3 regions of the Arsenicicoccus sp. UBA7492 genome follow, and region 3 is predicted to be linked to each of the others. Evidence: predicted binding sites of a transcription regulator. Region 3 holds the regulator's gene; each other region holds the start of a gene.
What was found. Region 3 encodes LexA, which represses DNA repair genes until DNA is damaged. Its sites were predicted from a motif close to TCGAACANNTGTTCGA; they were not measured.

Region 1: the regulator LexA is predicted to act here: its motif matches at 5,980-5,995, upstream of B4E97_RS15440 (DUF6504 family protein).
Region 2: the regulator LexA is predicted to act here: its motif matches at 3,882-3,897, upstream of recA (recombinase RecA).

Annotation. Positions count from the first base shown of each region.
Region 1 is NZ_DLOE01000048.1:255,471-265,988, forward strand. Features, by position in the region: gene pknB (Stk1 family PASTA domain-containing Ser/Thr kinase) at 1-1,527, opposite strand, end outside; gene B4E97_RS15415 (LysM peptidoglycan-binding domain-containing protein) at 1,561-2,409, opposite strand; gene B4E97_RS15420 (Rv2175c family DNA-binding protein) at 2,574-2,963, shown strand; gene B4E97_RS15425 (polyprenyl synthetase family protein) at 3,043-4,140, opposite strand; gene metF (methylenetetrahydrofolate reductase [NAD(P)H]) at 4,254-5,165, shown strand; gene B4E97_RS15435 (DUF4126 domain-containing protein) at 5,169-5,762, opposite strand; gene B4E97_RS15440 (DUF6504 family protein) at 6,028-6,306, shown strand; gene B4E97_RS15445 (SAV_6107 family HEPN domain-containing protein) at 6,460-6,900, shown strand; gene B4E97_RS15450 (DNA polymerase III subunit alpha) at 6,890-10,518, shown strand, end outside.
Region 2 is NZ_DLOE01000048.1:6,109-16,626, reverse strand. Features, by position in the region: gene B4E97_RS14290 (RNA polymerase sigma factor) at 1-270, shown strand, start outside; gene B4E97_RS14285 (hypothetical protein) at 267-1,070, shown strand; gene B4E97_RS14280 (YccF domain-containing protein) at 1,147-1,611, shown strand; gene B4E97_RS19020 (regulatory protein RecX) at 1,663-2,622, opposite strand; gene recA (recombinase RecA) at 2,628-3,719, opposite strand; gene B4E97_RS14265 (deoxycytidylate deaminase) at 3,941-4,405, opposite strand; gene B4E97_RS14260 (DUF3046 domain-containing protein) at 4,459-4,695, opposite strand; gene B4E97_RS14255 (WGxxGxxG family protein) at 4,934-5,245, shown strand; gene B4E97_RS14250 (WGxxGxxG family protein) at 5,312-5,701, shown strand; gene B4E97_RS14245 (Lhr family ATP-dependent helicase) at 5,834-10,518, shown strand, end outside.
Region 3 is NZ_DLOE01000057.1:35,628-46,145, forward strand. Features, by position in the region: gene B4E97_RS16740 (DUF6318 family protein) at 1-73, shown strand, start outside; gene B4E97_RS16745 (PKD domain-containing protein) at 481-930, shown strand; gene B4E97_RS16750 (TetR/AcrR family transcriptional regulator) at 1,037-1,708, shown strand; gene B4E97_RS16755 (LysM peptidoglycan-binding domain-containing protein) at 1,991-2,386, opposite strand; gene lexA (transcriptional repressor LexA) at 2,643-3,341, shown strand; gene B4E97_RS16765 (alpha/beta hydrolase family protein) at 3,393-4,847, opposite strand; gene B4E97_RS16770 (MarR family winged helix-turn-helix transcriptional regulator) at 4,966-5,421, opposite strand; gene B4E97_RS16775 (crotonase/enoyl-CoA hydratase family protein) at 5,537-6,346, shown strand; gene B4E97_RS16780 (acetoacetate--CoA ligase) at 6,343-8,382, shown strand; gene B4E97_RS16785 (3-hydroxyacyl-CoA dehydrogenase NAD-binding domain-containing protein) at 8,379-9,425, shown strand; gene B4E97_RS16790 (acyl-CoA synthetase) at 9,418-10,518, shown strand, end outside.

The DNA.
Region 1 (10,518 bases), on a different contig from region 3:
CTGACGACCCTTGCTGACGACGAGGGCGACCTTGGTGAGCGGCTTCAGCGAGGCGCCGGCCGCGGGGTCCGTGGAGACGACCTGGCCGGCCGGCACCTGCTCGTCGTGGGCCTCGGTGACCGCGCCGACGGACAGGCGGGTGTCCTTGAGGGCCTGCCGCGCCGCGTCCACCGGGGTGCCCCGGACCTGCGGCACCTGGTAGCGCTCGGGCCCGCGGCTCACGACGAGGGTGACGTCGTCGGTGCGGTGCAGGGCCGTGCCCTCGCCCGGCGACGCCTGGATGACCGACCCGCGCGGGACCCGCTCGTCGTAGGTCTCCTCGATGGCGGCGTCCAGGTGGGCGGCCGCGAGCCTCGACTGGGCGTCGGCGAGGGCGAGGCCCTGCAGGGCAGGCACGGTGGTGGAGGCACCGGGGCCCTGGGTGAGGTACCACGCGCCACCGCCCCCCAGCAGGACCAGGAACGCCAGCAGGGGGAGGAGCAGGCGCAGCCGGCGCCGGCGGGGGGCTGCTGACGGAGAGGCGGCGCCGCGCGTGGCGCCGACGGGGTCGCGGTGCTGCACCGGGGTGGGGATCGGTCGGGCGGACCCGGTTGCGCCGGAGCGCGGTATGGCGACCGTCGGGGTCGCCCTGGCCGCGGAGGCCTCCGGCTCGCGGGGCCGGGCGTCGAGGTCGTCGGGGGAGAGCTCCGCCCGCACCTCGCGCAGCCGCTCGGCCAGGGCGGCGCCGTCAGCGGGACGCTCCCCGGCGTCGCGGTGCGTGGCCCAGGCGACCACCTCGTCGAGCGCGGCGGGCACGCTGGGGACGACGTCGCTCGGGGCCGTGATGCTGCCGTGCACGTGCTGGTAGGCGACGTGGATCGGGGACTCGCCCTCGTAGGCCTTCTGACCGGTCAAGAGCTCGTAGAGGATCAGGCCGGTCGCGTAGACGTCGCTGCGCGCGTCGGCGATGCCCCGCTCGACCTGCTCGGGGGACAGGTAGGACACCGTGCCGAGGATCGTGCTGCTGGCGGCGGTGACGGTCTGAGCGGTGACGGCACGGGCCAGGCCGAAGTCGGCCACCTTGACGCGGCCGTCGTCACGGATGATGACGTTCTCGGGCTTGACGTCGCGGTGGATGATCCCGGCCCGGTGGGCCACGCCGAGCGCCTCGGCCAGGGGCACGACCAGGTCGAGGGCGGCACGAACCGTGAGGGGAGCCTCGGCGTGGACGACCTCGCGCAGGGTGCGACCCGGCACCAGCTCCATGACGAGGAACATGTCGTCATGGTCGATGCCCTGGTCGAACACCGCCACGATGCGCGGGTCGTTGAGGCGGGCCGCGGACCTCGCCTCGCGCTGGAACCTCGAGGTGAACGACTCGTCGTCGGTCAGCCCACGCCGCAGGATCTTGACGGCGACCTCACGGTCGAGGCGCTCGTCCAGGCCCTCCCACACGGACGCCATACCGCCGTCGGCGATGTGCCGGACCAGGCGATAACGCCCGTCCAGCACACGCCCGGGCGCGGTCACGTCGGTGGGTCGAGGCACCGTTCGATCCTAGGCGGGGGAGCCTCCCCGACCTCACATCCGGGACCGGTGTGCCTTGACGGAGGCGACGTAGCGGTGGGTCTCGCGGTACATCCCGCGCTTCTTGACCGAGGGGAGCCCCTGGTAGTAGGCGCCGATGGCCGCGTCCTCGCTGCCGGCGGTCGCCTGGAGCTGCTTGAGGATGACGACCCCGGCCGTGACGTTGTCGCGGGCGTCGCCGAGGTCGAGTCGGCGGCCTGCGAGCGACGAGGCCCAGCGGGCGTTGGCGGGCATCACCTGCATGGTGCCCCTCGCGCCGACGTGGGACGTGACGTCCTGGCGCCACCCGGACTCCTGGAGCCCGACGGCGAGCGCGAGCCGCCGGTCGACGCCGTGCTCGTCGGCCACCTGCTCGATGAGGGCGCGGACCTGGGCCTTCTGCGTCCCGGCAGCGGCAGGTGGGGACGTGCGGGCGGTGGCCCTGGCGACGGGTGCCTTGCTCGTGGGGGCCTTGGACGGGGGTGCCGTGCGCGTGGGGGCCGTGGTCGCGGGAGCCTGGCGACGTCCGGCCTGGGCGTCGGTGCCGGCCGCGGGGATCACGAGCCGCTGGCCGGGGTGGATGCGACGTCCCCCGCCCTGCAGGCCGTTGGCCGCGACGACGGCCTGCACGGTCGTGCCGGCGCGCCGGGCGATGGTGTAGGTCGAGTCTCCGCGGCGCACGGTGTAGTCCCCCTGGACGGCGGACAGCACCGACAGCGCAGACAGCGCCGACGCTGCGGACGCTGCGGACGTGGCGGACGCTGCGGAGGACGTGGACGGGTGCGACGTGGTGGACGGGGAGGTGGCGGTGGGGGTGATCGCGACGGCGATCGAGACGGCGGCGATTCCGGCGACGAGGGGCATCGTGGGTCCTTGTGGTCGGTGTCGGGGAGCGTGGTCCGTCCGGTGGGAGGTCAGGGCCCGAGCGCGTCGGGCGACCTTGAACGATCCAGCCCGTCCAGTGAAGCACGCTCACCCGGATGGCGCATCCGTGCGCGTCGACCGGCGCGCATGGCAGGCTAGGGGCCGTGAGCCGCTCCTCAGCCCCTGACCAGGTCCTCCTCGCCCGTCTCGACGAGCTCGTGCCCGAGTGGATCACCGTGCCCGACGTCGCCGAGGCGTGCGCCGTCCCCCTGGCGACCGTCCGGTCGTGGCTCGCGGAGGGTGAGATCGCGTCCGTGCGCCGCGGCGAGCGCAAGGTCGTGAGCATCCCCGCGACCTTCGTCCAGGACGGGGCGCCGCTGCACCTGCTGCGCGGGACCCTGTCGGTCCTGCACGACTCCGGCCTCAGCGACGCCGAGGCGATCGCCTGGCTGCACGAGCCGGACGACACGCTGCGCACCGGCACCCCGGTCGGCGACCTGCGTGCGGGGCACCGCACCGAGATCCGCCGCCGTGCGCAGGAGCTGGCCTTCTGAGGGTGACCCCGCGAGGCGGTGGCGCCTCCCGGCATACGGCCGGGGTCTCGTCAGCCGTCGGCCCGGCGGCTGACGCCGCTCAGGTGGTGCGGCTCGTGGCGTAGGTCGCGAGGTCGACGAGGACCTGACGGCCGTCGTCGAGGAGCGCCCGCGTGTCGTGCAGCCGCTCCAGACCCTGGGCCACGAGGCGCTCGATGTCGCGCTCGACCGCGTCGACGGCTCCGGACGCGACGATCGTCTCGCGCATCCAGTCCACCGTCTCGTCGTCCACGTCGGGGTCGCCGAGGTGGCGGCTGAAGCGCGCGGCGCGCTCGTCGTCGAGGGTGGACAGGGTGTGCGCCACCAGGACGGTGTGCTTGCCCTCGCGCAGGTCGTCGCCGGCGGGCTTGCCCGTCGCCTCGGGGTCGCCGAACACCCCGAGCAGGTCGTCGCGCAGCTGGAAGGCCTGGCCGACGGCCAGCCCGAACTCGCCGAGCTTCTTGAGGTCGCCCTGCTTGGCACCCGCCGCCGCGGCCCCGATGACGAGGGGGTGCTCGATGGAGTACTTCGCGCTCTTGTAGGTGATGACGCGGTGCGCCAGCCGCAGGCGCTGCTCGGTCGTGAGGTCGTCCCAGCCGCGCGCGGCCTCGAGCACGTCGAGGAACTGCCCGCCCATGAGCTGGGTCCGCATCTCGTCGAACACCGGCCGCGCGCCGTGCAGCTCGTGCCGGCTCAGCCCGGAGCCGGCGAACATCGAGTCGGTCCAGGTCAGGCAGAGGTTGCCGGCGAGGATGGCCCCCGCGACGCCGAACCGCTCCGACAGCCCCTCCCACTGCTGCTCCGCGTGGTGCGCGGCGAGGCGGCGGTGCGCGGCGGGCAGGCCGCGTCGGGTGTCGCTGTCGTCCATGACGTCGTCGTGGATGAGCGCCGCGGCCTGGAAGAGCTCCATCGCGGCGGCGGCCCGCACGATGGCTTCGTTGTCGTCGCCCCCGGCGGCGCGGTAGCCCCAGTAGCAGAAGGCGGCGCGCAGCCGCTTGCCCCCGCGCAGCAGGTCGGCGATCGCGTCGACGAGCAGGCGGGTGTCGCGCCCCACGGGCGCGAGCTGGGACGTGCGCAGGGCGATCTCCTCGTCGATCTCGGCCTGGACCCGGTGACGCAGCTGCGCCAGGTCGACGATCTCGGTCCCTGCGGTGGTCATCCCGGCATCCTCCGTCGGTGCGGCCCTGCGGCACTGTGAGTACGGCGACACGGGAGTGCCCACATGTCGGTGCAGACCGAGCCTACGCGGTCGGGTCACCTAGAGTCGCGGCCATGGCATCGGGCACGTCCTTCCTCGCTCCCCGCGACCTCTCCGGCATCTCCATCCCGGACATGCTGCGGTCCGAGGGGACGAGCTTCAGCTTCGAGTTCTTCCCGCCCAAGAACGACGAGTCGGAGCAGGTGCTGTGGGAGGCGATCCGCCACCTGGAGAAGAAGCGCCCGTCGTTCGTGTCGGTGACCTACGGCGCCGGCGGGTCCACGCGCGACCGCACGGTCCGCGTCACCCGGCGCATCGCCGAGGAGACGACCCTGCTGCCCATGGCCCACCTGACCTGCGTCGCCTCCTCGCGGGCCGAGCTGCGCAGCGTGGTCGGGGCGTATGCCGACGCCGGGATCCGCAACGTCATGGTGCTGCGCGGCGACCCCGCCGGCGGCCTCGGCAGCCCCTGGGTGGCCCACCCCGAGGGGCTCGACCACGCCGACCAGCTCGTGTCCCTGGTGCGCGCCCTGGGCGGCTTCACGGTGGGGGTGGCGGCGTTCCCCGACAAGCACCCCGAGTCGGCCTCGCTGGAGCAGGACGCCGACGTGCTGGTCGCCAAGCAGCGGGCCGGGGCGGACTTCGCGGTGACGCAGATGGTCTTCGACGTCGACAACTACCTGCGCCTGCGGGACATGGTGGCGGCGCGTGGCGGGACCCTGCCGATCATCCCGGGGCTGATGCCGATCACCTCGGCCAAGCAGATCACGCGCATGGCCGAGCTGTCCGGGGCCGCCCTGCCCGTCGCCGTGACGTCGCGGCTGGAGGCGGTGGGGGACGACGCCGACGCCGTGCGCGAGGTGGGGGTCGAGATCGCGACCGAGCACGCGTCCCGCCTCATGGCCGAGGGCGCGCCGGGGCTGCACTTCTACACGATGAACCGCTCGACCGCGACGCTCGAGGTCTTCGCCAACCTGGGGCACTGACCCTCAGCCGGTGCGGGTGCCCCAGTCGTCATACCTGCGCTTGAGCCGGACGATGCGCCGCAGCAGCCAGACCACGGCGACGATGCCGGCGAGCAGCAGGATCCCGGCCACCGTGGCGGCCGCCCAGGGATGCTCGGTGGCGAGGGTCATCACGCCGATCACGGCGACGTCCTCCGCGGACGAGATGGCGACGTTGCTGACCGGCTCCGGCGAGGCGTTGACCCCCGCGCGGATCCCGGCCTTGACCCCGTGGCTGGCCAGGGCGCTGAAGCCACCGGTCGCGGCGGCGAAGGCCTGCTCCAGCCCGGACCCCTCGTGGCCGGCCAGGAGATAGCCCAGGGTCGCGCCGACGGCCGGCCGGACGACGGTGTGGACGCTGTCCCACATCGAGTCGAGGTAGGGGATCTTGTCGGCGAACATCTCCAGCAGGAACAGCACCGCGGCGGCGATCAGCACGTCCGTGCGGGTCAGCACGTGCGGGACCAGGTCGATCGAGAAGAACCGCCCGGCCAGGCCCATGACGAGCACCACGGCGTAGGCGTTGATGCCGCTCGCCCAGCCGCTCGTGAAGACCATCGGTAGCAGCTCGGTCCCCATGGGTCCTCCTCAGTGATCGTGTGCTCGTGCTCGTGCTCGTGCTCGTGCTCGGGTCTCGCCGGGCCGGCGGCCTGGCTCGAGCCAAGGGCGTCCGACGACGACGCCTCACGGTATCCGGTCGGGGCCCCTCGGTCAGGGATCGACTGACCTGCGCCGATGCGCAAGCGGGTGACGTGGGGGTGGGGTCTGTCGGTGGTCGGGCCTAGAGTTCTCTCCATCGAACACATGTTCGGTTCACGGGTCGGTTGTTCGAAGGAGGACGGCGATGAGGCGGTGCGAGGACGTCATCGAGGTCAGGCACGAGGGCCGACCGTTGCAGTTCATCTGGCGAGGGCGCCTCTACGACGTGCGCGCGGTCGTCGACCACTGGCGCGAGCGCCGCCCGTGGTGGCGCGAGGTGCCCGACACGCGGTCCATCACCCCCGCCGACCTCGAGGAGGAGGTCTGGCGGGTCGAGGCGGCCCCCGGCCGCTCCGGCTCCCTCGGCGTCTACGACCTGGCGGTGCGCGGCTCGCGCTGGCAGCTCGTCCGGCTCTCCGACTAGGACTCCCCTCCGGCTCTTTCTCCGGCCTTCCTCCCGGCCCTTTCTCTCCCCTCTCTCCCCTCTCTCCCCTCTCTCCCCTCTATCTCCCTCTATCTCCCTCTCGTTCTTCTTCCGGCTCTCCCGACCGGACCGTATGACGAAAGCAGGTGCACCATGACCGCCACGATCGCCACCATCACGCGTCCGCCGCTGACCACGGCGACGCTCGACCTGCTCGACCGCGCCTACGCCGCCCTCGCCGAGGCGACCTGCGCGGGCACGACCGCCGACCGCTACGTCGCGGCGCACCTGTCGGGGCTGCGCGCCGGGGCGGCGCTGCTCGCCACCCGGGGACCGGTCTCGGGCCGGGGACGGCCCCGCAGCGTCTGGGAGCTGCTGCCGGCCGCCGCGCCGGAGCTGGGGGAGTGGGCCGCGTTCTACGCCGCCTCGGCGACCCGCCGCTCCGTGGCCGAGCGGGGTGGACCCGTCTCGGCGCGCGAGGCGGACGACCTGGTGCGGGCCTCCGAGACCTTCCTCGCCCTGGTCGAGTCCGCCCTCGGGGCCCCGCCGCACGCACCGCTGCCGTCCCTGCAGGTGGCCACCGGTGGCCGATGACTTCGTCCACCTGCACGTGGCGTCGGGCTGCTCCCTGCGCTACGGCACCACCCCACCGGCCGACCTGGTCGATCTCGCCGTGGGGCACGGCCAGGCTGCGCTGGCGCTGACCGACCGCGACGGCCTCTACGGCGCGGTGAAGTTCGCCCAGTCCTGCCTGGCCCGGGGCATCGACCCGATCCTGGGGGCGGACCTCGCGCTGGGCGAGGTCGCCGGGCAGCGGGCCAGGCCGGCCGGACGCACCCCCGTGCGCGGTGGTGCGGTCGTCGACCCACGGCTGCCCCGGGTCACCGTGCTCGCCCGGGGACGCTCCCGGGTCGAGCAGGGCCACGGCTGGGCGCGGCTGTGCCGGCTGGTGTCGGCGACCCACCTCGCGGGCGAGCGGGGAGAGCCGGTGACGAGCCGGGCGCTCGTGGCCGAGCACGCCGACGCCCTCACGGTGCTGGTCGGCCCCGACTCCGACGTGGGCCGGGCGGTCCTGCGCGGCCGGCCCGACCAGGCCCGGCACCTGCTGGAGCAGTGGCGGCACGCGCTGCCCGGGGACGCCCTCGTCGTCGAGGTCGTCCTGCACGAGGGGCCGCCGGGATCCGTCGGCAGCCGCCGCCAGGCCGCCGCGCTGCTCGCGCTGGCCGACGACGTCGGGGTCCCCGCCGTGCTGACCGCCGCCGTGCGCCACGGCCGCGCCGAGGACGCGGTCACGGCCGACGTGCTCGACGCGGCCCGCCGGCTCGTCGCCCTCGACACCCGGCACCTCGACCGGGTGACCACGCTGGGTCACCTCGCCTCGACCCCGGACATGCTCGCCCTCGCCCGCCAGGCGTGCGGCGGGGATCGCGCCCGCGCCGACGAGCTCGTGCGCACCACGCTGCGGGTCGCCGACGACTGCCGGCTCGACCCGCGCGGCGACCTCGGGATCGGATCGGTCCAGCTGCCCGAGCCCGGCATCCTCGGCATACGGCCCGGGCAGTCCCCCCAGGCGGTCCTGGCCGAGCGCTGCCGAGGCGCGCTGCTGACCCGCTATCCCGACGCGAGCGACAGCGGGCGGCGGGCGATCGAGGCGAGGCTCGACGACGAGCTGGGGGTCGTCGCCGGCCTCGGCTACCCGACCTACTTCCTCACCGTCGCGACCGTGTGCGACCTGATCCGCGACATGGACGGCCGGGTCGCGGCGCGCGGGTCCGGCGCCGGCAGCCTGGTCAACTACCTGCTCGGGATCAGCGGCGTCGACCCGATCCGCCACGACCTGCTGATGGAGCGCTTCTGCTCGCCGCTGCGCGCCCAGCTGCCCGACATCGACATCGACGTGGAGTCCGACCGGCGCACCGCGATCTACGAGCGCATCCTGGACCGCTTCGGCGGCGACCGGGTGACCTGCGTGTCGATGATGGACACCTACCGCGTGCGCCACGCCGTCCGGGACGTCGGGGGAGCGCTCGGCATGCCGCCCAACGAGGTCGACGCGATCGCCAAGGCCTTTCCCCACATCCGGGCCCGGGACGCCCGGTCGGCCATCGCCGACCTGCCCGAGCTGCGGGCGAGCGGCCTGGACGCGCCGCGGCTGCAGACCTTCTTCGACCTCGTGGAGCGGGTCGACGGGCTGCCCCGCCACATCGCGCTGCACCCGTGCGGGGTGGTGCTGTCCAACTCGGGGCTGCTCGACCGCACGCCGGTCGAGGCCAGCTGGCTGGGCTTCCCGATGAGCCACTTCGACAAGGACGACGTCGAGGCGATGGGGCTGCTCAAGCTCGACGTCCTCGGCATCCGCATGCAGTCCTCCATGGCCCACGCGGTGGCCGAGGTCGAGCGGGTCGACGGCGTCCGGATCCAGCTCGACGACCAGCGTCAGGTGCCGCTGGACGACGAGGCGACCTTCCGCCTGATCCGCAGCACCCACACCCTCGGCTGCTTCCAGATCGAGTCGCCCGGGCAGCGCGAGCTCATCGGCAAGTTCGGGCCCGAGAGCTTCGACGACATCATCATCGACATCTCGCTGTTCCGCCCCGGCCCGGTCAAGTCCGACATGATCACCCCCTTCCTGCGAGCCAGGCAGGGCTGGTCCGAGCCCGACCACCTGCACGAGACCCTCGTGCCCGCGCTGCGCGAGACGGCCGGGGTGGTGGTCTTCCACGAGCAGGTGCTGCGCATCGTCGCCGAGACGGCCGGGGTGACCCTCGCCGAGGCGGACGAGGTCCGTCGCGCCATGGGATCACCTGAGGGTCAGGTCGAGGTCGAGGCCTGGTGGCGCCCGGCGGCCGCGGCGCGCGGCTACGCCCCGGAGGACGTCGACCGGATCTGGGCCGTCCTCAAGGCCTTCGCGTCGTTCGGCTTCTGCAAGGCCCACGCAGCGGCCTTCGCCCTGCCGACCTACCAGTCCGCGTGGCTCAAGACCCACCACCCGGCGGCCTTCCTCGCCGGCGTGCTCACCCACGACCCGGGGATGTATCCCAAGCGGCTCATCCTCGACGACGCCCGCAACCTCGGCATCGCGGTCCTCGGCCTGGACGTCAACGCCTCCGACGACACCTATCGCGTCGAGAAGGTCGCGCCGTGGGACGAGCCGCCGCCGCAGATCCTCGACCAGCAGTCCCGGTCCCGGCCCGCGCACCCCGACCTGCCCGACGGGCGGGCCTACGGCATCCGGCTCTCCCTCTCGGACGTCAAGGGCATCAGCGAGGCCGAGGTGCAGCGCCTCGTCGCCGGCCGGCCCTACGTCACCCTGGCCGACGTGTGGAACCGCGCCCAGCCCTCGCGCCCGGTCCTCGAGCGGCTGGTGATGGCCGGGGCGCTCGACTCCCTCTACGGACTGTCGGGCCATCGCGCGGTCGCCGGGCTCGGACGTCGCGGCAAGGTCACCCGCCGCGACCTGCTCCTGCACGTGGCCGAGCTCGAGCGCTACAGCCGCGCCACCGCGCGCAGGGCACCACGTGGCCGCCGCGGGAGCGCACCCGCCGCCGTCGACCGACCCGCCGCGTCATCGGCCGGTGGCCGGCAGGCCTCCGACCGGCATGACCTCGACCGGCAGCGCGCGGACCTGAGGCCCGCCGCGCCGGACGTGCGCGCCGCCGCCGCGCGTCAGTCCCGGCAGCACGCCCCCGTGGCGCCCGCCGGGGAGCAGCCCGTCCAGCTGGCCCTCGACCTCGGGGACGAGCCCACGCTCACCGCGGGCAGCGGGCTGCCCGAGATGACCCAGACCGAGCGGGTGCGCGCCGAGCTCGACGTGCTGGGCCTCGACGCGACCGCGCACGTCCTCGAGCCCTACGCCCCGATGCTGCAGGCCCTCGGCGTGGTGCGGTCGGCGGACCTCCTGGGCTGCCGCAGCCGCGCCGTCGTGCACGTCGCCGGGGTCAAGGTCGCCACCCAGACCCCGCCGGTCCGCTCGGGACGGCGCGTCGTCTTCCTCACCCTCGACGACACGACCGGACCGGTCGACGCGACCTTCTTCGAGGACGTCCAGGGTCCCTACGCCTCCACCGTCTTCCACTCCTGGATGCTGCTCGTCCGCGGCGAGGTGCGCCGCACCGGCCCCCGGGGGATCTCCCTGCGCGCGACCGGCGCGTGGGAGCTCGGAGCGCTGTGGGACGCGTGGCTGCGCGACGGGCCGCGCGGCGTGCACGACCT
Region 2 (10,518 bases), on a different contig from region 3:
GAGGCGGTGCTCCGCGCCGACCTCTCCGCCGCGTGGGCGCGGCTGACGCCAGCCCAGCAGGAGGTCCTCGCTCTGACGGTCTGGGACGGGCTGGATGCCACGCAGGCGGGCGCTGTCCTCGACATCTCGGCGCTCGCCTACCGACTGCGCCTGAGCCGAGCCCGCAAGGCGCTTCGCGCTCACCCCCACCTGACCGCAAGCCCCGCGCGGGTCACGAGTCCCGGCCCCTCACGGACGACGACCACGCCATGCGAAGGAGCCTCACGATGAACGACCTGCAGCTCGACGATGCCCTGCGCCCCCTCGACCCAGCCAGGGACGTGGCCGCCTCGCGAGGCAGCCATCATGTGCTGGCCGGCATTCTCGCCGCTCCTCGGCGCACCCAGATGGGGCCGACGAGGCGAACCAGGCGTCGGCGTGCCGTCCTCCTCGCTGTCGGAGCTGCCGCGGCAGCCAGCCTGACCTTCGTGGCCCCCGCGTTGCGTGGCTCCGACTCCGCAACCGCGGGCTGGAGCCCCACCCCTGACGCCACCAACGCCGTCCGGGACAGCGAGTCCGCGCAGCAGTGCCACTTCTGGGTCAGCCAGAACGGCAGCGACCGCATCCCCTCGACCGTCGTGCTCACCGAGCGCCGTGGGGACTGGGTGCTCGCCCTGCTCACCACGTCCAAGGGCCCGGTCACCTGTCTGCACGACCAGCGGTGGCACCGCGAGGCCTCCGGGGGGCTCGCCGGACCTATGGCTCTGCCCGCCCCGCCCTCGTCCACCGGGATCGTCCTCACGCGTGCCGGCGCGTCTGCCCGCGACGATGGTGACCCGATCGTTCGCGAGGTGGCCGGGCGCGTGCTGCCGGATGTGACCAGGGTCGTCGTGCACACCGCGGCACGGGGCGACGTGACGGCGACCGTGGTCGACGGGTGGGTCGTGGCCTGGTGGCCAGGTGAACCCATGGGCTCGGATGTGAAGGATGCTGACGGATCGCTGTCCGACGGTTTCGACCGCGTGACGGTGAGTCGAAGGGGCGCAGGCTCGACGACCTACCCGGCGGCGTCCCTGCTGGTCCGGAACTGACGCTCAGAGGCTGACGGGGTTGCGGGACATCCCTGAGGCGCCCCTGAGATCCGGACCTGGCGGGAACACCGTCAGCGTGCCGCACGTCGACCCTGGTGACAGCACCCCACCCGTCACCTCGGAGGTCACCGTGCGCCTGCTCCTCAATGTCATCTGGGTCGTGTTCTGCGGCTTCTGGCTGTGGTTGACCTATGTCATCGCGGGCATCATCGCGTGCGTGTTCATCGTGACCATCCCCATCGGGGTGGCGTCGTTCCGGATGGCGAGCTATGCGCTGTGGCCGTTCGGCCGGGCGGTCGTCACGACCCCCGGGGCGGGGCCGGTGTCCGGGGTGGCCAACCTCGTGTGGTTCCTGATCGCCGGGTGGTGGCTGGCGCTCGGCCACCTCACCACCGCTGCCGCGCAGGCGGTCACGATCATCGGGATCCCGTTGGCCGTCGCCAACCTCAAGCTCATCCCGGTGACGCTGTTCCCCTACGGCAAGGAGATCGTCGACGTGCGCGCGATTCCCGCTGCCCAGAGGCCTCTGCACTCGCTGTGACCGCCTCACGCTTCACCTCCGCGGCCGCCACCACCACCCCAGCTGCGAGGGCTAGTCGCGCTGATGCTCCGGGGCGTCCGCGATCGCGTCGCGGATGACGGAGTAGGCCACACCCGAGCCGTAACCCTTGCGCGCGAGCATGCCGGCGAGGCGACGTGTCTGGACCTCCACCGTCAGGCCGCCCATCGAGCGCAGCTTCTTGTCCACCAGCTCGCGCGCGGTGCGACGCTCCTCCTCCGGATCGACCTCGTCCAGGGCAGCGTCGGCCAGATCCTTGTCGATGCCCTTCTTGCGCAGCTCGTGAGCGAGGGCGCGCTTGGCCAGGCCCTTGGTCGCCTGCTGCGAGCGGACGAGCATGGCGGCGTAGGCCTCGTCGTCCACGAGCCCCACCTCGGTCATCCGGTCGAGGACGCGGGTGATGACGTCCTCGGGGCAGTCACGCTGGCGGAGCTTGGTCTCGAGCTGCGCGCGACTGCGGGGTGCCATGGCCAGCTGGCGCAGCACGATCTGCCGCGCGACGTCCTCGTGGTCGGGCTCGGCGTCGACGGCGGCCGCGCCCTCCGCGGGCGGGTCCTCGGCCCGGCCCCTGCGCCGGGGCTTGGATCGTTCGCGCTTGCCGCCGATCGCCGCGCCGCCGCGCCCCGAACGCGCCCTCGGCGCCTTCGGTGCGGTCAGCGCCTTGGCTTCCTCACGCCCCTCGGTGCGCAGGTCCTCCCAGGTGGCGGGGGCGACCTGCGCATCCCGGGGCAGGAGGTCCGGAACGCCCTGCGCCGCACCGGACTCCGCACGCGCCAAGGCCTCGCGGGCGCGTTCGAGCCTCGCGTCCGGAACTGACCGATCGGCGGCACCGAGGGCGTCGGGATCTGACCGGTCGGTGAGGACGTGCGCCTCGAGATCCGGTCGGTCGACGGGATGGGGCGGCGGGACGGCAGCGGGGCCGGTCTCCTGGGTGTGATCCCACGAGGCGACCCCGCTCCAGCTCCCACGCCCTGGGGCGGTGGGGTCCGGCATACGACTCAGAACTCGACCGGGGGCTCGACCGCAGGGATCTCGGAGACGGGAGCGTCGATCGGCTTGATGATGCCGAGCTTCTCCTTGATCCTGCGCTCGATCTCGTCCGCGGCCTCGGGGTGGTCCTTGAGGAACTGACGGGCGTTCTCCTTGCCCTGCCCGAGCTGGTCGCCCTCGTAGGTGTACCAGGCGCCGGCCTTGCGGACGAAGCCCTGCTCGACCCCCATGTCGATGAGGCCACCCTCGCGCGAGATGCCCTCGCCGTAGATGATGTCGAACTCGGCCTGCTTGAACGGCGGGCTCACCTTGTTCTTGACGACCTTGACGCGGGTGCGGTTGCCGACCGCGTCGGCGCCGTCCTTGAGCGTCTCGATGCGGCGGACGTCCAGGCGCACCGAGGCGTAGAACTTCAGCGCCTTGCCACCGGTCGTCGTCTCGGGCGAGCCGAACATGACGCCGATCTTCTCGCGGAGCTGGTTGATGAAGATCGCGGTGGTGCCGCTCGTGGACAGGGCACCGGTGATCTTGCGCAGCGCCTGGCTCATGAGTCGGGCCTGCAGGCCGACGTGGCTGTCGCCCATCTCGCCCTCGATCTCGGCGCGGGGCACCAGGGCCGCCACGGAGTCGATGACGATGATGTCGAGCGCGCCGGAGCGGATCAGCATGTCCGCGATCTCGAGCGCCTGCTCGCCCGTGTCGGGCTGGGACACCAGCAGGGCGTCCGTGTCGACGCCGAGCTTCTTGGCGTACTCCGGGTCGAGGGCGTGCTCGGCGTCGATGAACGCGGCGATGCCTCCGTTGCGCTGGGCGCTGGCCACCGCGTGCAGGGCGACCGTGGTCTTTCCCGAGGACTCGGGGCCGTAGATCTCGATGACACGACCGCGCGGGAGGCCGCCGATCCCGAGGGCCACGTCGAGGGCGATCGACCCGGTCGGGATGACCTCGATCGGGGGCCGGACGTCGTCGCCGAGGCGCATGACCGCGCCCTTGCCGTGCGACTTCTCGATCTGCCCGAGGACCGAGGACAGCGCCTGGAACTTCGCGTCCTTGGGGTCGGCCGGGGCCTTGGAACCCTTGATGGGGGTGACTGCTGCCATGACTGCTGTCCTTGTCTCTCGTCGGATCGCGCCCACCGGCAACCCGTGACGTGGTTGATGTCTCGGGTCAGACGCTAGGAGCCACCACTGACAGACCCTCCCTGGGTCGTGACGACCTGTGGACGATGCTGCGCTCGGCCGGAGCTCCTGTGGATGACTCTACCGAACACAATTTCGATGTCGGGCATTGGCGCGCTGCGTGTCGCGCGACCCTGGGACGGTCAGAGCACGATGGGTCGGGACAGGTCGTCCTCGATGACGCGCCCCTCCGGCTCACGGTGCAGCGAGCGCACCACACCGGCCCCGGCGAGGAGCTTGCGGCAGGTCGGGCACGGACGGGCCGTGACGTATGCCGTCGCCCCGCGGCAGTCCGCCCGGGCGTAGAGCAGCGCGTTGGCCTCGGCGTGCACGGCGACGCACCGGCCCGGGCCCGTGTCGTAGTCGGTGAACTCGCGTGTCTGCTCGTAGGTCAGCAGCCCGCGCGGGCAGTGGCCGTCCAGGCAGCCCGGGTGCCCCGAGGGCGCGCCGTTGTAGCCGGTCGAGATGATCCGGCGGTCCTCCGAGACGATGACGGCCCCGACCTGACGACGTCGGCAGTCGGCCCGCACGGCGACGGCGTCCGCGACCCCCAGGAAGTAGTCGTCCCAGTCCGGTCGGGTGGTGCGGGATGCGGCGCCGGTCGTCATGGGGGCGACCCTACCGAGACGGCGGGACCCGGCATACGACCTGCTCGCGGGCGTCAGTCCAGCGGTGCGTCGCGCCGCAGCGGGCGATCGCGTCCGAGCCGGCGGGACTCCGGGACCTCGAAGTCGTCGCACAGGGCCAACCAGACGGTGCGTGGCTGGACCCCGTCGGCGACGGCCTCGTCCGCCGTGCGGCTGCCGAGGCCGGAGATGCGGTGGTCGGCGGCCACGGTCGGGGCATAACCGGGCCCGAACTCCTCGTCCAGGAGCCGTCGGAGGTCGGACAGGCGCATCCGCACACCATGTCGCTCAGGTCACGAAGGTGCAACTCGCCACCCGAACGGCGTCACGCAAGCCGCGGTTCGCTCAGGAGTCGCCGAGCCTGTGACCAGCACGAGTACGCAGGGTGACCTGTTACACCTCGCGCAGACTGTGACATGGATCGCATCCAACCTCCCGCATGAGCCTGCCCTCACCTGGCAAACATGAAGCAGTACAAAGAGCGAACGACCTTACGACGAAAGGAAAATCATGCGCCGCACCATGACCCGCCTGGGTGCCGCAGCCGTGATCGGAGCCGCTTCGGTCACTGCCGCTGCTGCCCCCTCGATGGCTGCTCAGCCTGCCCAGCACGCACCCAGCGTCACCGTCGTCGCCGCCGACGACAAGGTGGCCGACGACAACTCCGGCATGTGGGGCCTCGCCGGCCTCCTCGGTGCCCTCGGCCTTGCCGGCCTGCTCAAGGGCAAGCAGGCGGTCGACCAGCGTCGCGCCTCCGGCGCCACGCGTGCCACCTCGACCCAGGCCACCACGGCCAACCGGACCGACGACCGCTCTCACTGAGCAGTCCCCCTCCAGCTCCGTCGACGACACCGTCGACCCGCTCCCCGATCGAAAGGTTTGATCATCATGCGCAAGACCATCCTCACCGCCGTCGCCGCCACGGCCTTCGCCGTCGTCCCCGCGGGTGCCGCCATGGCCGACACGGCCACGCCCTCGCCGAGCACCTCGGTCACCACGACCACCACCACGACCGAGTCCGACAAGACCGGCCTGTGGGGCCTTCTCGGCCTGCTGGGCCTGGCCGGCCTGCTCAAGAAGAACAAGAAGCACGAGGTCCACACCGCTGACCACGTGGACCACCGCAACACCCGCACCGAGCACGTGGGCACGCACCACGACACCAACGTCACCCACGGCAACGTCGACCGCGACACCGCGATCCGCACCACCGACACCGATCGTGACGGCCTCGGCGGCACGCGTCGCGACGGCCTGGGTGACGACACCCGCCGCTGACACGAGCACGGGCACCACGCCCGAGCGCAGCACCATCGAGGAGGTCCCCAGCCGGCTGGTCGGGGACCTCCTCGTCGTCGCGCCGTGGGCAGCAGGGGTATGTCGGACCCCCGTGGCACTCTTGGACGCACCATGACCAGCGACGTCCTCGACCGCTTCTCCCCCGCCACCCGCGCGTGGTTCCGGAGCAGCTTCCCCGCGCCCACCCCGGCCCAGACCGGAGCGTGGGAGGCCGTGTCGACCGGTCAGCACACCCTCGTCGTCGCCCCCACCGGGTCGGGCAAGACCCTGGCCGCGTTCCTGTGGGCGCTGGACCAGGTGGGAGCGACCCCGCCGCCCGAGGACCCCCTGCGCCGCTGCCGCGTCCTCTACGTCTCCCCGATGAAGGCGCTCGCCGTCGACGTCGAGCGCAACCTCCGCTCGCCCCTGGTCGGCATCGAGCACGCCGCTCGCAGGCTGGGCGTCCCGCCCCCCGAGGTGACGGTGTCGGTGCGCAGCGGGGACACCCCGGCCGCCGACCGCCGCGCCTTCCAACGCCGCCCGAGCGACGTGCTGATCACCACCCCCGAGTCGCTCTTCCTGCTGCTCACGTCCGCCTCGCGAGAGAGCCTGCGCGGGGTCGAGACGGTGATCCTCGACGAGGTCCACGCCGTCGCCGGCACCAAGCGCGGGGCCCATCTCGCCCTGTCCCTCGAGCGCCTCGACGCCCTGCTGGACCGTCCCGCGACCCGCGTCGGCCTGTCGGCGACCGTGCGCCCGGTCGAGGAGGTGGCGCGCTACCTCGCGGGCGGTCGGCCCGTCAGCGTCGTCCAGCCCCCCTCGACCAAGGAGTGGGACCTGCAGGTCGTCGTGCCGGTCCCCGACCTGGCCGAGCTCGGAGCCGCCGCGCCGGTCGACCTCGACGGACCCGGCGACACGGACCCGCGCCGGGCCGCCTCGGTGTGGCCCCACGTCGAGGAACGCATCGTCGACCTCGTCGCCCAGCAGCGCTCGACCCTCGTCTTCGCCAACTCACGACGGCTGGCCGAACGCCTCACCGCACGTCTCAACGAGCTGTGGGAGGAGCGGCTCTCGCCCGCCGAGGAGGAGGAGGACGGCCGTGTGCCGGAGCCCGCCGAGGAGGAGGAGGACGGCCGTGTGCCGGAGCCCGCCGAGGAGGAGGAGGACGGCCGTGTGCCGGAGCCCGCCGCCATCGCCCCGGACGGTCTGCCCGCCCCTGCCCGTCTCACCCACGGCACCCCCGCGCACCTCATGGGGCAGGCCGGGCAGAGCCACGGCGCCGCACCGGTGCTGGCGCGGGCCCACCACGGATCCGTGAGCAAGGAGCACCGCCAGGAGATCGAGGAGGCTCTCAAGTCCGGCCACCTGCCCGCCGTGGTCGCCACCAGCTCGCTCGAGCTCGGCATCGACATGGGCGCGGTGGACCTCGTGGTCCAGGTCGAGAGCCCCCCGAGCGTGGCCAGCGGCCTGCAGCGTGTCGGCCGCGCCGGGCACCAGGTGGGGGCGGTCTCCCGGGGCGTGTTCTTCCCCAAGTACCGCGCCGACCTGGTCCAGACCGCCGTGGTCATCGACCGCATGCGCGCCGGCGCGATCGAGGCGCTGCGCATCCCCGCCAACCCCGTCGACGTCCTCGCCCAGCAGATCGTGGCCATGTGCGCGCTGGACGACTGGACCGTGGGCGACGTCGAGCAGCTGGTCCGGCGAGCGGCGCCCTACGCGTCCCTGCCCCGGTCCGTCCTCGAGGCCACCCTCGACATGCTCGCCGGGCGCTACCCCGACGACGAGTTCGCCGAGCTGCGTCCCCGGATCGTCTGGGACCGCGTCGCCGACACCGTGTCCGGTCGTCCCGGTGCTCAGCGGCTGGCCGTCACCAGCGGCGGCACCATCCCCGACCGCGGGCTGTATGCCGTCATGCTCGCCACCGGCGACGGACCCGGCCGCCGCGTGGGCGAGCTCGACGAGGAGATGGTCTACGAGTCGCGGGTCGGCGACGTCTTCACCCTCGGCTCGACGGCCTGGCGGATCGAGGACATCACGCACGACCGGGTGCTCGTCACCCCGGCCCCGGGCCAGCCCGGGCGGCTGCCGTTCTGGAAGGGCGACCAGCTCGGGCGCCCGGCCGAGCTCGGGGCGGCGGTGGGGGCACAGCTGCGCGAGCTCTCCCGGCTGCCGCGGGAGGACGCCATACGACGGCTGTCCGACGGGGGGCTGGACGCCTGGGCGGCCGACAACCTCGTCGACTATCTCGGCGAGCAGCGCGAGGCGACGGGCGTGGTGCCCGACGACCGGACCGTCGTGGTGGAGCGCTTCCGCGACGAGATCGGGGACTGGCGGATCGCGATCCACTCCCCCTACGGCCAGCAGGTGCACGCGCCCTGGGCCCTCGCCGTGGCGGCCCGCTTCCGCGAGCGGTTCGGCTACGACGTGCAGGCGATGAACGCCGACGACGGCATCATCCTGCGCCTGCCCGACCTGGACGACGCCTTCGACGGGCACGACGGGCCGGACGGGGATGCCGGTGACGTCTCGGGCTGGACCCGCGAGATCGTCGACCTGATCACCCTCGACCCGGACGACGTGCGGGCCCTCGTGACGGCCGAGATCGGCGGCTCCGCCGTGTTCGCCGCGCGGTTCCGGGAGTGCGCCGCCCGCGCCCTGCTGCTGCCGAGGCGGCAGCCCGGCAAGCGCCAGGCCTTGTGGCAGCAGCGGCAGCGCTCCGCCCAGCTGCTCGAGGTGGCCAGCCGCTACCCGTCCTTCCCCATCGTGCTCGAGGCCGTGCGCGAGTGTCTCCAGGACGTCTTCGACGTCCCCGGCCTGATCGACCTGATGACGCGCGTCCGGTCGAGGGACGTCCGCGTCGTCGAGGTCGAGACGCCCACACCGTCGCCGTTCGCCAAGAGCCTGCTGTTCGGCTACGTCGCCCAGTACCTTTACGAGGGCGACTCCCCCCTGGCCGAGCGCCGGGCCGCCGCGCTGTCCCTCGACGCCGACCTGCTGTCGGACCTGCTCGGCCAGGACGCCGGCAGCTCCTTGCGGGACCTCCTGGATCCCGAGGTCATCACGGCGACGGAGGCCGACCTGCAACGACTCTCGCCGGGTCGACGGTGCCGGGACGCCGAGGGTGTCGCCGACCTCCTGCGCGTCGTGGGGCCGTTGACGACCCCGGAGGTCGCGGCACGCTGCGCCGTCGTCGACGAGGACGCCTACCCGGACGAGGGGCAGGCCGCGACCTGGCTGGAGGCACTCGAGTCGGCACGCCGCGTCGTGCGGGTCCGCATCAGCGACGAGGAGCGCTGGGCCGTCGTCGAGGACGCGGGCCGGCTGCGTGATGCGCTCGGGGTGGCCGTGCCTCCGGGCATCGCCGACAGCCTGCTGGACGGCGGCGACGACCCGCTCGGGGGGCTCGTCCATCGTTACGCGCGCACCCATGGGCCGTTCACGGCCGCGGCCGTCGCCGCGGCCTTCGGCCTCGGCACCTCGGTCGCCACGCACGCCCTGGCTCGTCTGGTAGGCCGCGGGCAGCTCGTCGAGGGGGAGCTGCTGCCCGAGCAGCTCGGTGGTGGCCAGCACGGGATCGAGTACTGCGACGTGCAGGTCCTGCGCACGCTGCGGCGCCGCTCGCTGGCCGCGTTGCGCGCCGAGGTCGAGCCGGTCCCGGTCACCGACCTGGCGCGCTTCGTGCCCGCCTGGCACGGCATCGGCGACCGGAGCCGCGGCGTCGAGGCCGTGGCCCGGGCCGTGGAGCAGCTGGCCGGGGCGCGCCTGACGGCCAGCGCCGTGGAGACGCTCGTGCTGCCGGCCCGCGTCCCCGACTACTCACCTGCCCTGCTCGACGAGCTGATGGCGACCGGTGAGGTGCTGTGGCAGGGCCACGGCTCGCTGCCGGGAGACGACGGCTGGGTCTCCTTGCACCTGGCCGACACCTCCCACCTGACCCTGGCCGCCCCCGGCCCGGACGCCGATCTCAGCGCCGAGCAGCTGGCGCTGCTCGAGCACCTGCGGCTGGGCGGGGCACACTTCGTCACCGGCCTCGCCGCGGCTCTCGGACGCGGCACCGACGCCACGGTCGTCGACGACCTGTGGGCCCTGGTCTGGGGTGGGCACGTCACCGGCGACACGTTCACCGCCGTGCGGGGCCTGCTCGACGGTGGCCACACGGCGCACAAGCCGCGCCGCAGCGGACCTCGGTCCGGACGCGGCGGGCGGCGAGGCACGCTCGGCACCCTGCGCGGGGGCGGTCCACGCAGCGGTCTGGCTCGGCCCGCCTCCGCCGTCCGCATCACCGACCCTCGCGGCGTCGGACGCTGGAGCGTCCTGCCGGCCACCGAGACCGACGCGACCGTCCGCGCGTGGGCCCAGGCGGAGCTGCTGCTCGACCGCTACGGCGTGGTCACCCGAGGCAGTGCGGTGGCCGAGGAGGTCGTGGGCGGCTTCGCCTCGGTCTATCGCGTCCTCGCGGCCGCAGAGGAGGCGGGCCGCGTCCGACGCGGCTACTTCGTGGAAGGTCTGGGCGGGTCCCAGTTCGCGACCGCGGGAGCGGTGGACCGCCTGCGCGCCGGCAGCCGGGTCCTGGACGACACGGCCGGTGGCCAGCAGGGCGCCGGCCTGCCGGCCAGCCCGCTCGCGCACCTCGGCGACGCCTGGTCGGTGAGCGCTCAGCGACGCGGCGCCCAGCCTGAGCGTCCCGCCCTGGTCCTGGCCGCCACCGACCCCGCCAACGTCTACGGCGCCGCGCTCCCCTGGCCGGAGCGTCCCGACGACGCCGGCAGGCATCGTCCAGCACGCAAGGCCGGCGCCCTCGTCGTCCTGGTCGACGG
Region 3 (10,518 bases):
TACACGCCGGGGATTCGTCCTGGCGTTTGCTGGCAACGCCTGGCGAGTAAGTGAGATCGGCTCCCTCCAATGATCGCGGCGGCCTTGGCCATGGCCCTCATATCCGCCGACGGCAAGCCAGCACCCCCCACCTTCAGCGGCAAAATTTCGTCCAGCACCATCTTGATCGAAGCGGACCTACGCCAGGCCGGTAGAGGCGTTGAGGTCAAGACCGGCGCTTCCCGTCGGACCGTAGGCACGCCAAGGGTCCGGACCACGTCCACATCCACATCTCCAACCGCCTCACCCGCTCGGGCCACCTCTGCATTCCAATACGTGACTCGGCGGCCGTTGGTGTCTCGGGACGGGCCGGGGGTGTGGGAGACCGCTGTACCGGGGTTCGTGCCGGACCCGGCGGCTCCAGCCGCGCCGGGGCAGGCCCCACCCGCGCCGGGGGCACCGGCGCAGGTCGCCCCACCGCAGCCGGTGCTGACGGAGGCCATGATCGTGCAGGCCTTCCACACCACGCCGTTCGCGAAGCCGATGGCGGAGGTGCAGCCCGTGGGCGGCCGGACCCTCGTGACGCTGCCCACCTATGTCCAGATCGCCTGGGACCCAGCCGGGTTCGAGCCCGGGGAGATCAGCACGGTCGACCTGCTCGGCCACGCCGTGCGCATCCGCCCCGTCGGCCAGAGCTACCTCTACGACTTCGGGGACGGCGGCGCGGTGGGGCCGACGTCCAGCACCGGTGGGCCCTACCCCAGCGGCGACGTGACCTACCCCTACCCCAAGGCCGGCAGGTTCGCGATCAACGTCACGGCGACCTACTCCGGGGAGTACAGCGTGGACGGCGGCGCGTGGATCCCCATCGCCGACACCGTGCAGATCCCCGGCCCGGAGGAGCCCATCGATGTCCGCACCAGCCGCAACGAGCTGATCGACCAGGGGTGACGGATCGATCTTGGGAGCCCGTGGGCGGCAGCACGCTCGTCGCACGGACGCAGCCGGACATCGCGGGGTCTGTGACCATGCCCAGACACGCGGGTAAGGTCGGGCTATGAGCACGGACACGGACCGGGTCCGCCGTGGCCCGGGACGCCCCCGAGGTGGTGACGGCGCCGCGACCCGCGCGCGCATCATCGCGGCAAGCCTCGAGCTCTTTGCCAACCACGGGTTCCGCGCCACAGCGCTGGCGCAGATCGCCAAGGACGCCGACCTCTCCCCCACCGCGCTGACGCACCACTTCCCCCACAAGGAAGCCCTGCTCGCCGAGGTGCTGGCACTGCGGGACCAGCGCGACCGCGAGGACCTCGATGCCCTCGAGCCGACAGCGCCCACCGGGTGGCAGGTGCTGGAGCGCCTGTGCAGGCTCACCCTGCTCAACAGCACCAGGCCACAGCTGGTCCGGCTCTTCGTCACCGTGACCAGCGAGGCGATGGACCCCGACCACCCGGCCCACGCCTGGACTCAGCGGCACTACGCCGAGGCCCGTCAAGCCATCGTGGACGACCTGGCCGAAGGCATCCGCACGGGCACCGTCGCACCCGAGACCCCCACCGAGCAGGTCGCAAGCTCCGCCCTGGCCATGATGGACGGGCTGCAGACGCAGTGGCTCCTGTTGGGCGGATCACTGGACATGGCCGGCGCCTTCGCCACCTACGTGGCCGCACTCCACCAGACGTACGGGTCCGCGCCGACCGCCTCGCCGGACGCCATCACCACCGACTGACCGAGGCGCGAGGCGCGAGGCACGAGGCACGAGGCGCAGAGGTGCGCCGTGGCGTCACCACCCCCTGATGGTGACCGCCACGACGCAAGTCATGGGCCCCGCCCGCCTGCTGCGACAGGCGACCGCGTCCGCCGGACGGCGATGGGCGCCGAGGGTCTTGCAGCGAGCACGTGTGACGTGCCCGGATGCCCTCTGGCGCAGCATCGGTCGGGGCCGTTCGTGAGCGTCAACGTCCCAGCGGACGGATTTGCTCCCGGCGGAAAGGAAGGGAGATCGGCCCGATCAGGACGCCGGCACGACCAGGGTCTGGCCGGTCATGATCTGGTCGTTCTGCAGGTGGTTGGCCTTGACGAGGCGCAGGACGGCGTCGTCCGTGCGGACGCCGGGCATCTCACGGGCCGCGATCTCGGACAGGCTCTGGCCGCCCTCGACGGTCACGACGTGCGCGGCCGTGCCGGCGGGCGCCGCGGTGGCCAGCGACGACCAGGCGGAGAACGCCGCGACGGCGACGAGCACCGCCACGGTGAGGGTCATCGCGAGCCGCCCGCGCCGCGTGAAGCGCAGGCGACGGGGCGCACGGGCCGGGACGGCGTCGCCGGTCGGCACCAGGTGCAGTCGGGGACGGCCGGGCACACGTGCCGGGGCGATGGCGTCGTCCCACGCAACAGCTGCACTCATTGGGTCCTCCTTCTCGACGAGCCGGGGTGGCTCGCTCATCCGTTCGATAGAACGCTTGTACGAAAGTACAGCATCCCCGGGGCTGATGTGAAGACTCGCGTCGAACGAGTGTTTGAAACACGCCTTCGACCCCGGTAGCCTTGGTGGCCACGGGAGACACTCAACCAGGCACCACTGACACACCCCCCGCCCCGGGTGTCTCCACCGCACATCACTGCAGGTCAGGGGCCCTGCCGGCATCGAGGGAGCGAGCACGATGGCCAAGGTCACCAACCTGCCGGAGCGCGACGGCGGGCAGCGTCTCACCGTCCGCCAGCGCAAGATCCTGGAGTTCATCCGCGACACGGTCGAGCGCCGGGGCTACCCGCCGAGCATCCGGGAGATCGGCGACGCCGTGGGCCTCGCCAGCGTCAGCAGCGTCTCGCACCAGCTGCAGACCCTCGAGCGCAAGGGCATGCTGCGCCGCGACCCCAACCGCCCCCGAGCCATCGAGGTCGTCTCCCCGGACTGGGCGCCCGAGGCGTTCCACACCGACGCCGACGACAGCACCGACGTGACGGGCGTGCGCGACCAGCGGCCCCAGGCGTCATACGTGCCGGTCCTCGGTCGGATCGCCGCCGGTGTCCCGATCACGGCGGAGGAGGTCGTCGAGGACGTCTTCCCGCTCCCCCGCCAGGTCGTGGGCGAGGGCCAGCTGTTCCTGCTCAAGGTGGTCGGCGACTCCATGGTCGACGCCGCCATCTGCGACGGCGACTGGGTCGTCGTGCGCCAGCAGCCCGACGCCGACAACGGCGACATCGTCGCCGCGATGATCGACGGCGAGGCCACGGTCAAGACCTTCAAGCGCAAGCTCGGTCACCCGTGGCTGCTCCCGCACAACCCGGCCTTCGAGCCGATCGACGGCAAGCAGGCGACGATCCTCGGCAAGGTCACGGCGGTGCTGCGCTCCGTCTGAGCGCGCAACCGTCGGACCTCGCCGAGGGTGTCGAGGGTCAGACCACCGGCGTCAGCGACGCGGGCCGTAGGGGTCGCGGTCGGCCCGGTCGTTGACGAACGCGCCCGGTCGATAGCTCACGAAGGCTGCGCCGGCCAGGTTCGCAGCCTCGGCGACCCGCTGCAGCGACCGAGGCCTCACGGCGCCGGTCCATCGACCGGTGTCGAGGCGTTCCTGCATCGCCTGCACCGCGGCGACGTTCTCGGCAGGCGTGAACGTGCAGTGCCCCGTGCGCTGCACGTAGGCCTGGCGCAGCAGCGCGCCGGAGCCGGCTCGCTTCACCTTCGTCGCGTACTCGCTCGTGTACTCCACCGGCGCAGCGGGGTCCGCCACCGTGTGCATCGTCAGCACCGGCACGCGCAGCCGTCCGGTCGGGGCCGACGTGCGCTTCAGCCAGGTCACCGCCGCGGGATCGGCCGTCACGTCGGCGTCGCTGGTGATCTGCCGCAGGTCCTGCTTGAGGTCGAGGCCCGCCGAGCGATAGAGCCGGGCCACGTTGCCCGCCTGGTCGCTGCGGCGCAGGAGCCGGGCATAGTCGACCCCCTTGTTCCACCCGCTGTCCCCGCCCGAGACCTCCTGGATGTCGACGCGTCGCGTCATCATCATCGTCAGCGACCCGATCAGGTAGGTGTACTGCGCCTGCTCGATCGCCACGGCGTCACGCGCCTTGGGCGGGGTCGCACCCGTCGCCCACGTCGGCATGTTCATCAGGGATGCGGCGAGCGCGATCCGGGCGCGTCCCTGCGGGGTGGCCTGAGCCGCCTTGACGGCGTCGACCAGCCGCTGGGCGCTGGCCGCCGCCTCCTCCACGGACGCGAACTTCGTGAGCCGCACGTCCTCGCCGGGCAGCAGCAGGGAGGCGACGGCCTGCTGCCCGTCGAGCTGGTAGTTGTTGAGGTTGAGCCCGCCACCGAGCAGTCCGCAGGTGCTGATCGCCGCGTCGACGTCAGCGTCGCGACGCTCCGCCAGCAGGCTGCTCACCAGCCCTCCCATGGACCGGCCGAAGGCCAGCGTGCGACGCGGCTCGCCGATGCGCGCCTTGAACTCGGCGAGCACGCCCAGCTGGTCGTCGACGGCGCTGCCGAGCGCCCATCCGGTCCGGGCGTATGACGACTGCGCCACGGCATACCCGCGTGCCTGCAGGGCCGCCGAGGTGGGGGCGAACCCGGCGTCCACGGTGGGGTTGACCGCGCCGGTGCGGAACCCGTGGCTGAACAGGATGACGTCGCCGTTCCAGCCGGCCGGGACCGCGATGTCCCAGGTGGAGCCGTCGGGCAGGGTGCCCTGCTCGTGACGCGGCTCGGTGGCACGGGGCTCGGTGGCGCGGGGCTCGGTGCTGCGAGGCTGGGTGCTGCGGGGCGACCCGGCGGCGACCGCGGGTGCCACGGGGACGGCCAGGGCGCCGACGGCAGCCAGGGCAGCCGCGACGGTCGTGACTCGGGAGGGGCGGAGGGTGCGCGAGGACATGTCGACTCCTGGGGGGTGGGTCCGCGACGTCAGCGTCGCATGACAGGAATCCTGTATACATGCGTCAGCGCGCGGGCGAAACCCCACTTCCGCCCCGCGGGACGATGGGCGCGGCGGGTCAGTCGCCGTCCATGGGAAGGTCGCTCAGGGCGGCGCGGCACATCTGCAGCGCCTCGGTGAAGCTCTCGCGCTGGTCCGGGTCGAGGTCCTTGACCATGTGCGCCTCGAGCTCGGCCACGGGCTCGGCCTGGCGCCGCAGCAGGGCGCGGCCGTCCTCGGTGAGGCTGATCAGGCGGCGGCGCCGGTTGGTCGGGTCCGGGTCGCGCCGGATGAGACCACGACGCTCGAGCCCTCCCACCAGGTCGGCGGCCGACTGAGCCCGCACGAAGGAGTGGCGGGCGAGGTCGGCGGAGGTCATGCCCTCCCGCCGCTCGAGCACCGTCAGCGCGGTGTACTGCAGTGCCGTGACACCGGACTCACGGACGATCGCGTCCAGGTGCGCGCGCGTGACGAGCTCGAGCTGCTTGACGACGTACAGCAGCGACGGGGCCGGCGAGCGATCACGGTGAGTCACCCCGCCATTCAACCTCATCACGGAGCGCAGAATTCACCGCCGCACCCTTGCGCGCCGCCTGGCCGTCATGTCAGTATCAGGAAACCTGCTATTCAGCGACGAACGGGGAGAGCCCATGAGTTCCGGTGTCGTGCACGACGGTTGCGAGGTCCCAGAGACCCTGTCGCTGCGTCGGGAGGGTGCCGTCGGCATCATCACCCTGAGCCGCCCCGCCAAGCGGAACGCCCTGTCCGACCGCACCATCCTCGGCCTGGAGCGCATCTTCACCAACCTGGCCCCCGAGGTCCGCGCGATCGTGCTGGACGCCGAGGGCGACCACTTCTGCGCCGGCCTGGACCTCGCCGAGATGGCCGAGCGCGACACGCTGGCGGGTGTCGCCCACTCGCGCATGTGGCACCGCGCCTTCGACACCATCGAGGGCTCGCTCGTCCCCGTCGTGTCCGTGCTCAAGGGCGCGGTCGTCGGTGGCGGCCTCAAGCTCGCCTCGGCCACCCACGTGCGCGTCGCCGAGCGCTCCACCTTCTACGCCCTCCCCGAGGGCCAGCGCGGGCTCTTCGTGGGTGGCGGCGGCTCCGTGCGGGTCCCCCGCCTGGTCGGCGCGCACCGCATGGTCGACATGATGCTGACCGGGCGCCGCTACGACGCGGTCGAGGGCCACGCGGTGGGCTTCGCGCAGTACCTCGTCGACGACGGCGTCGGCCTGGACCACGCGCTGGGCCTCGCCGCGCGCATCGCGGACAACGCGCCGCAGACGAACTTCGCCGTGGTGCAGGCACTTCCGCGGATCGCGGAGGCCAACCCGCGCGAGGGCTACCTGATGGAGTCGCTCATGGCCGCGATCGCGCAGGGCACCGACGACGCCAAGGGCCGCATGCGCGACTTCCTCGAGGGCCGCGCCGCCAAGGTCACCGAGGACGCGCGATGACCTGGCGCACCTGGGACCCCGGCACCCCCGTCCAGCAGGGCGACATCGTCTGGACGCCACCGGTCGACGTCCTCGAGACCAGCCAGGTCGGGCAGTACCTCACCTGGCTGGCCCGCGAGCGCGGCCACCGCTTCACCACGCACGACGAGCTGTGGCGCTGGTCGGTCACCGACCTCGACGGCTTCTGGGGATCGGTGTGGGACTACTTCGAGGTCCAGGCCCGTATGCCGCACCGCGAGGTCCTTGGACGACGCGAGATGCCCGGCGCCGAGTGGTTCCCCGGTGCGACGCTCAGCTATGTCGACCACGCGCTGGGCCGACCCGAGGACGCGAGCACGGTTGCGGTCATGGGGCGTTCGCAGACCCGCGAGGACGTCGACCTGACCTTCGGCGAGCTGCGGGAGCAGGTCGCAGCAGCGCGGGACGCCCTGCAACGACTGGGCGTCCGCCGCGGTGACCGGGTCGTCGGCTACGTGCCCAACGTCCCCGAGTCGCTCGTCGCCTTCCTCGCGACGGCGAGCCTCGGCGCCATCTGGGCGAGCTGCGCCACCGAGTTCGGGCCCCGGGCGGTCATCGACCGGTTCGCCCAGGTCGACCCCACCGTCCTGCTCGTCGTCGGCGGCTACCGCTATGGCAGCAAGGACGTCGACCGGTCCGCCGAGGTCGCCGAGATCCGCGCCGCCCTGCCGACGGTGCAGCACGTCGTCGACCTGGAGTACGGCCCGTGGCGCGTCGAGGACGCCCTGTCCTGGCGCGAGCTGCTCGACGCCGCACCGGAGCCCGAGCGCGTCGACGGACTCGCGCAGGTGCCGACCGAGGCCGTCGCCTTCGACCACCCGCTCGTCGTGCTCTTCTCCTCGGGCACCACCGGGCAGCCCAAGGCCATCGTGCACGGGCACGGCGGCATCCTGCTGGAGCACCTCAAGAACCACGCGTTCTCCTGGGACATGCGCCCCGGCGACCGGATGCTGTGGTTCTCCACGACGGCCTGGATGATGTGGAACGCCCTCATCAGCTCGCTGCTCGTGCGCGCCGGGATCGTGATGATCGACGGCAACCCTCTGTGGCCCGACCTGGAGTGGCAGTGGCGGCTCGCGGAGGAGACCGGCGCCACGATCATGGGCGCCAGCCCCGGCTACCTGATGGCCTGCCGCAAGGAGGGCGTCGACCTGCGTGACCGCCGAGATCGCCTGTCGCTGCGCGTGATCGGCTCCGCCGGCGCGCCGCTGCCGCCCGAGGGCTACGCCTGGGTCGCCGAGCAGCTCGGCCCCGACGTGCAGCTCAACGTGGGCTCCGGCGGCACCGACGTGTGCTCCGGCCTCGTGCAGAACTCCCCGCTCGTGCCCGTGTGGGCCGGCGAGATCTCCGCGCGCTGCCTCGGCGCCGACGTCCACGCCTGGTCCGAGACCGGCGAGGAGCTCGTCGGCGAGCTGGGCGAGCTGGTCGTCACCTCCCCCATGCCGTCCATGCCGGTCGGGTTCTGGGGCGACGACGACGGCGAGCGCCTGCGCTCGACCTACTTCGACCACTACCCGGGCGTGTGGCGGCACGGCGACTGGATCGTGTTCGCCGACAACGGTTCCTGCCACGTGGCCGGCCGCTCGGACGCCACCCTCAACCGTGGTGGCGTCCGCCTCGGCACCGCCGAGTTCTACCGGGTCGTCGAGGCGCTCCCCGGCGTCGCCGACTCCCTGGTCGTGCACCTGGAGGACCCCGAGGGCGGCAACGGGCACCTGCTGCTGCTCGTGAGCCTCTCGGACGGGGTCGACCTCGACGACGCGCTGCGCGGCACCGTCGCCCGGGCGTTGCGAACTGCCTTGTCCCCCAGGCATGTCCCCGACGAGGTCCTCCAGCTTCCCGTCATACCGCGCAATCTCACCGGCAAGAAGCTCGAGCTCCCCGTCAAGCGGATCCTGCAGGGGCAGTCCCTGGAGCAGGTCGCCAGCCGCGACGCCCTCGCGGTGCCGACCTCGCTGGATCCCGTCGTGGCGCTGGCCGACTCGCGCCGCGCCACCGACCCGGAGGAGGACCGATGAGCCCGTATGTCGCTCCCGACGCCATCACGCGCGTCGCCGTCGTCGGCGCCGGCGCCATCGGCGCGGCCTGGGCCACCCTGGCCACCGCCCGCGGCCTGGACGTCGTCGTCGCCGACCCCGCGCCGGACGCCGAGGAGCTTCTGCGCAGCACCGTCGACCGCCAGCGCGAGCAGCTCCCGTCACGCGAGACCGGCGGCAGGACAGGCGATCTCACGCTCGTGCGGGAGGTGGCCGCGGCCGTCCGCGACGCCGACCTGGTCATCGAGGCCGGGCCCGAGCGGCTCGACGTCAAGCGCGAGATCTTCGCCGCGGCCGACGCCGCGGCCCGGCCCGACGTGCTCCTCACCAGCAGCTCGTCCGGACTGACCCCCAGCTCCTTCCAGGACGCGTGCACGCACCACCCCGAGCGCGTGCTCGTGGCCCACCCGTTCAACCCGCCGCACCTGGTGCCGCTGATCGAGATCGTCGGTGGCTCAAGGACGGACGCGGCTGCGGTCGACGCGGCCATGGCCACCTTCGCCCACCTCGGCAAGCGCCCGATCCGCATCAACGCCGAGCTGCCCGGCCACGTCACCAACCGGCTCCAGGCGGCGCTGTGGCGCGAGGCCTACGACCTCGTCGCCCGGGGCGTCGTCACCGTCGCGGACGTGGACACGGCCATCGCCTCCGGGCCCGGGCTGCGGTGGGCGCTCTACGGCCCTTTCGCCACCCAGCACCTGTCGGGCGGGCCGGGCGGGATCGGCCACGTGCTCGAGCACCTCGGGCCACCGATGCTGGACTGGTGGGCCGACCTGGGGCAGCCCGAGCTCACCCCCGAGCTGTGCCGCACCATCGCCGCCCAGACCGACGACGCGATGGCCGGCCAGGACCTCGACGAGGTGACCCGCCGCCGCGACGAGGCGCTGCAGGCGCTGCTCGCCCTCAAGGCCGCGTCGGGCATCGACGCGCCCGCCGACACCCACCCGGCTGCCGGACCAGCTGCTGGATCAGCTGCCGGGCCAGGTCCCGGATCAGCTGCAGGACAAGGAGGTTCGCATGCGTGACGCCGGCATGGGCTCCTGGGCGCGTCGTCGTGCCCGGATGTCGCCCGACCAGGTCGCCTTCGTCCATCGGGGCGTGCGGACGACATACGGCCAGGTCCAGGACCGCTCCAACCGCCTCGCCCACGGGCTGCGCGCCCTGGGCGTCGAGCGCGGCGACCGGGTCGCCTATCTCGGGCTGAACTCCGTCGAGCTGGTCCTGACCATGCTGGCCACGGCCAAGCTCGGCGCGGTTACCGTGCCGCTCAACACGCGGCTGGCCCCACCCGAGACGGCCTTCGTCCTGCAGGACTCGGCCCCGCGAGTCCTGGTGTGGGACGAGGGTTTCGAGCAGGTCGTCGGCTCCGAGGACGTCGCCTCCCTGGGCGTCCTGACCGTGAGCATGGCCGGCGCCGAGGGTCACCCGTCGTTCGCCGAGGTCCTCGAGAGCGGCTCGGACGAGGTGCTGGACGAGCCGGTGTCGCTGGACGACCTGTTCATGATCCAGTACACGTCGGGCACGAGCGGGCGCCCCAAGGGCGTGATGATGACGCACGCCAACATCTCCTGGAACGTCTACAACCTGATCGTCGACCTCGACCTCACCTCCCACGAGCGGTGCCTGCTCAGCGCGCCGCTGTTCCACACCGCGGCGCTCAACCAGCTGATGTTCCCCTGCTTCCTCAAGGGCGGCACGAGCTACATCGAGTCCTCGTGGGACGCCGACCGGGCGCTCGAGCTGATCGAGACCGAGGGCATCACCTGGATCTTCGGCGTCACGACCATGCTGCTGTCGCTCCTGCGCCACCCGCAGTGGGAGACCCGCGACCTGTCCAGCCTGCGCATCGTCCAGTCCGGCGGGGCGCCCCTGCCCGAGTCGCTGCTGCAGGCCTACCTCGACCGCGGGCTCATGATCATCCAGGGCTACGGGCTGACCAAGTCCTCCCCCGGCGCGACGATGCTGCGCGCCCACGAGGGCGTCACCCGCATCGGTTCCGCCGGCACGCCGTGCTTCTTCAGCGACGTGCGGGTCGTGACGCCGACCCTCGAGGACGCCGAGACCGGCACCCCCGGCGAGGTCCTCGTGCAGGGACCCAACGTCACCCCGGGCTACTGG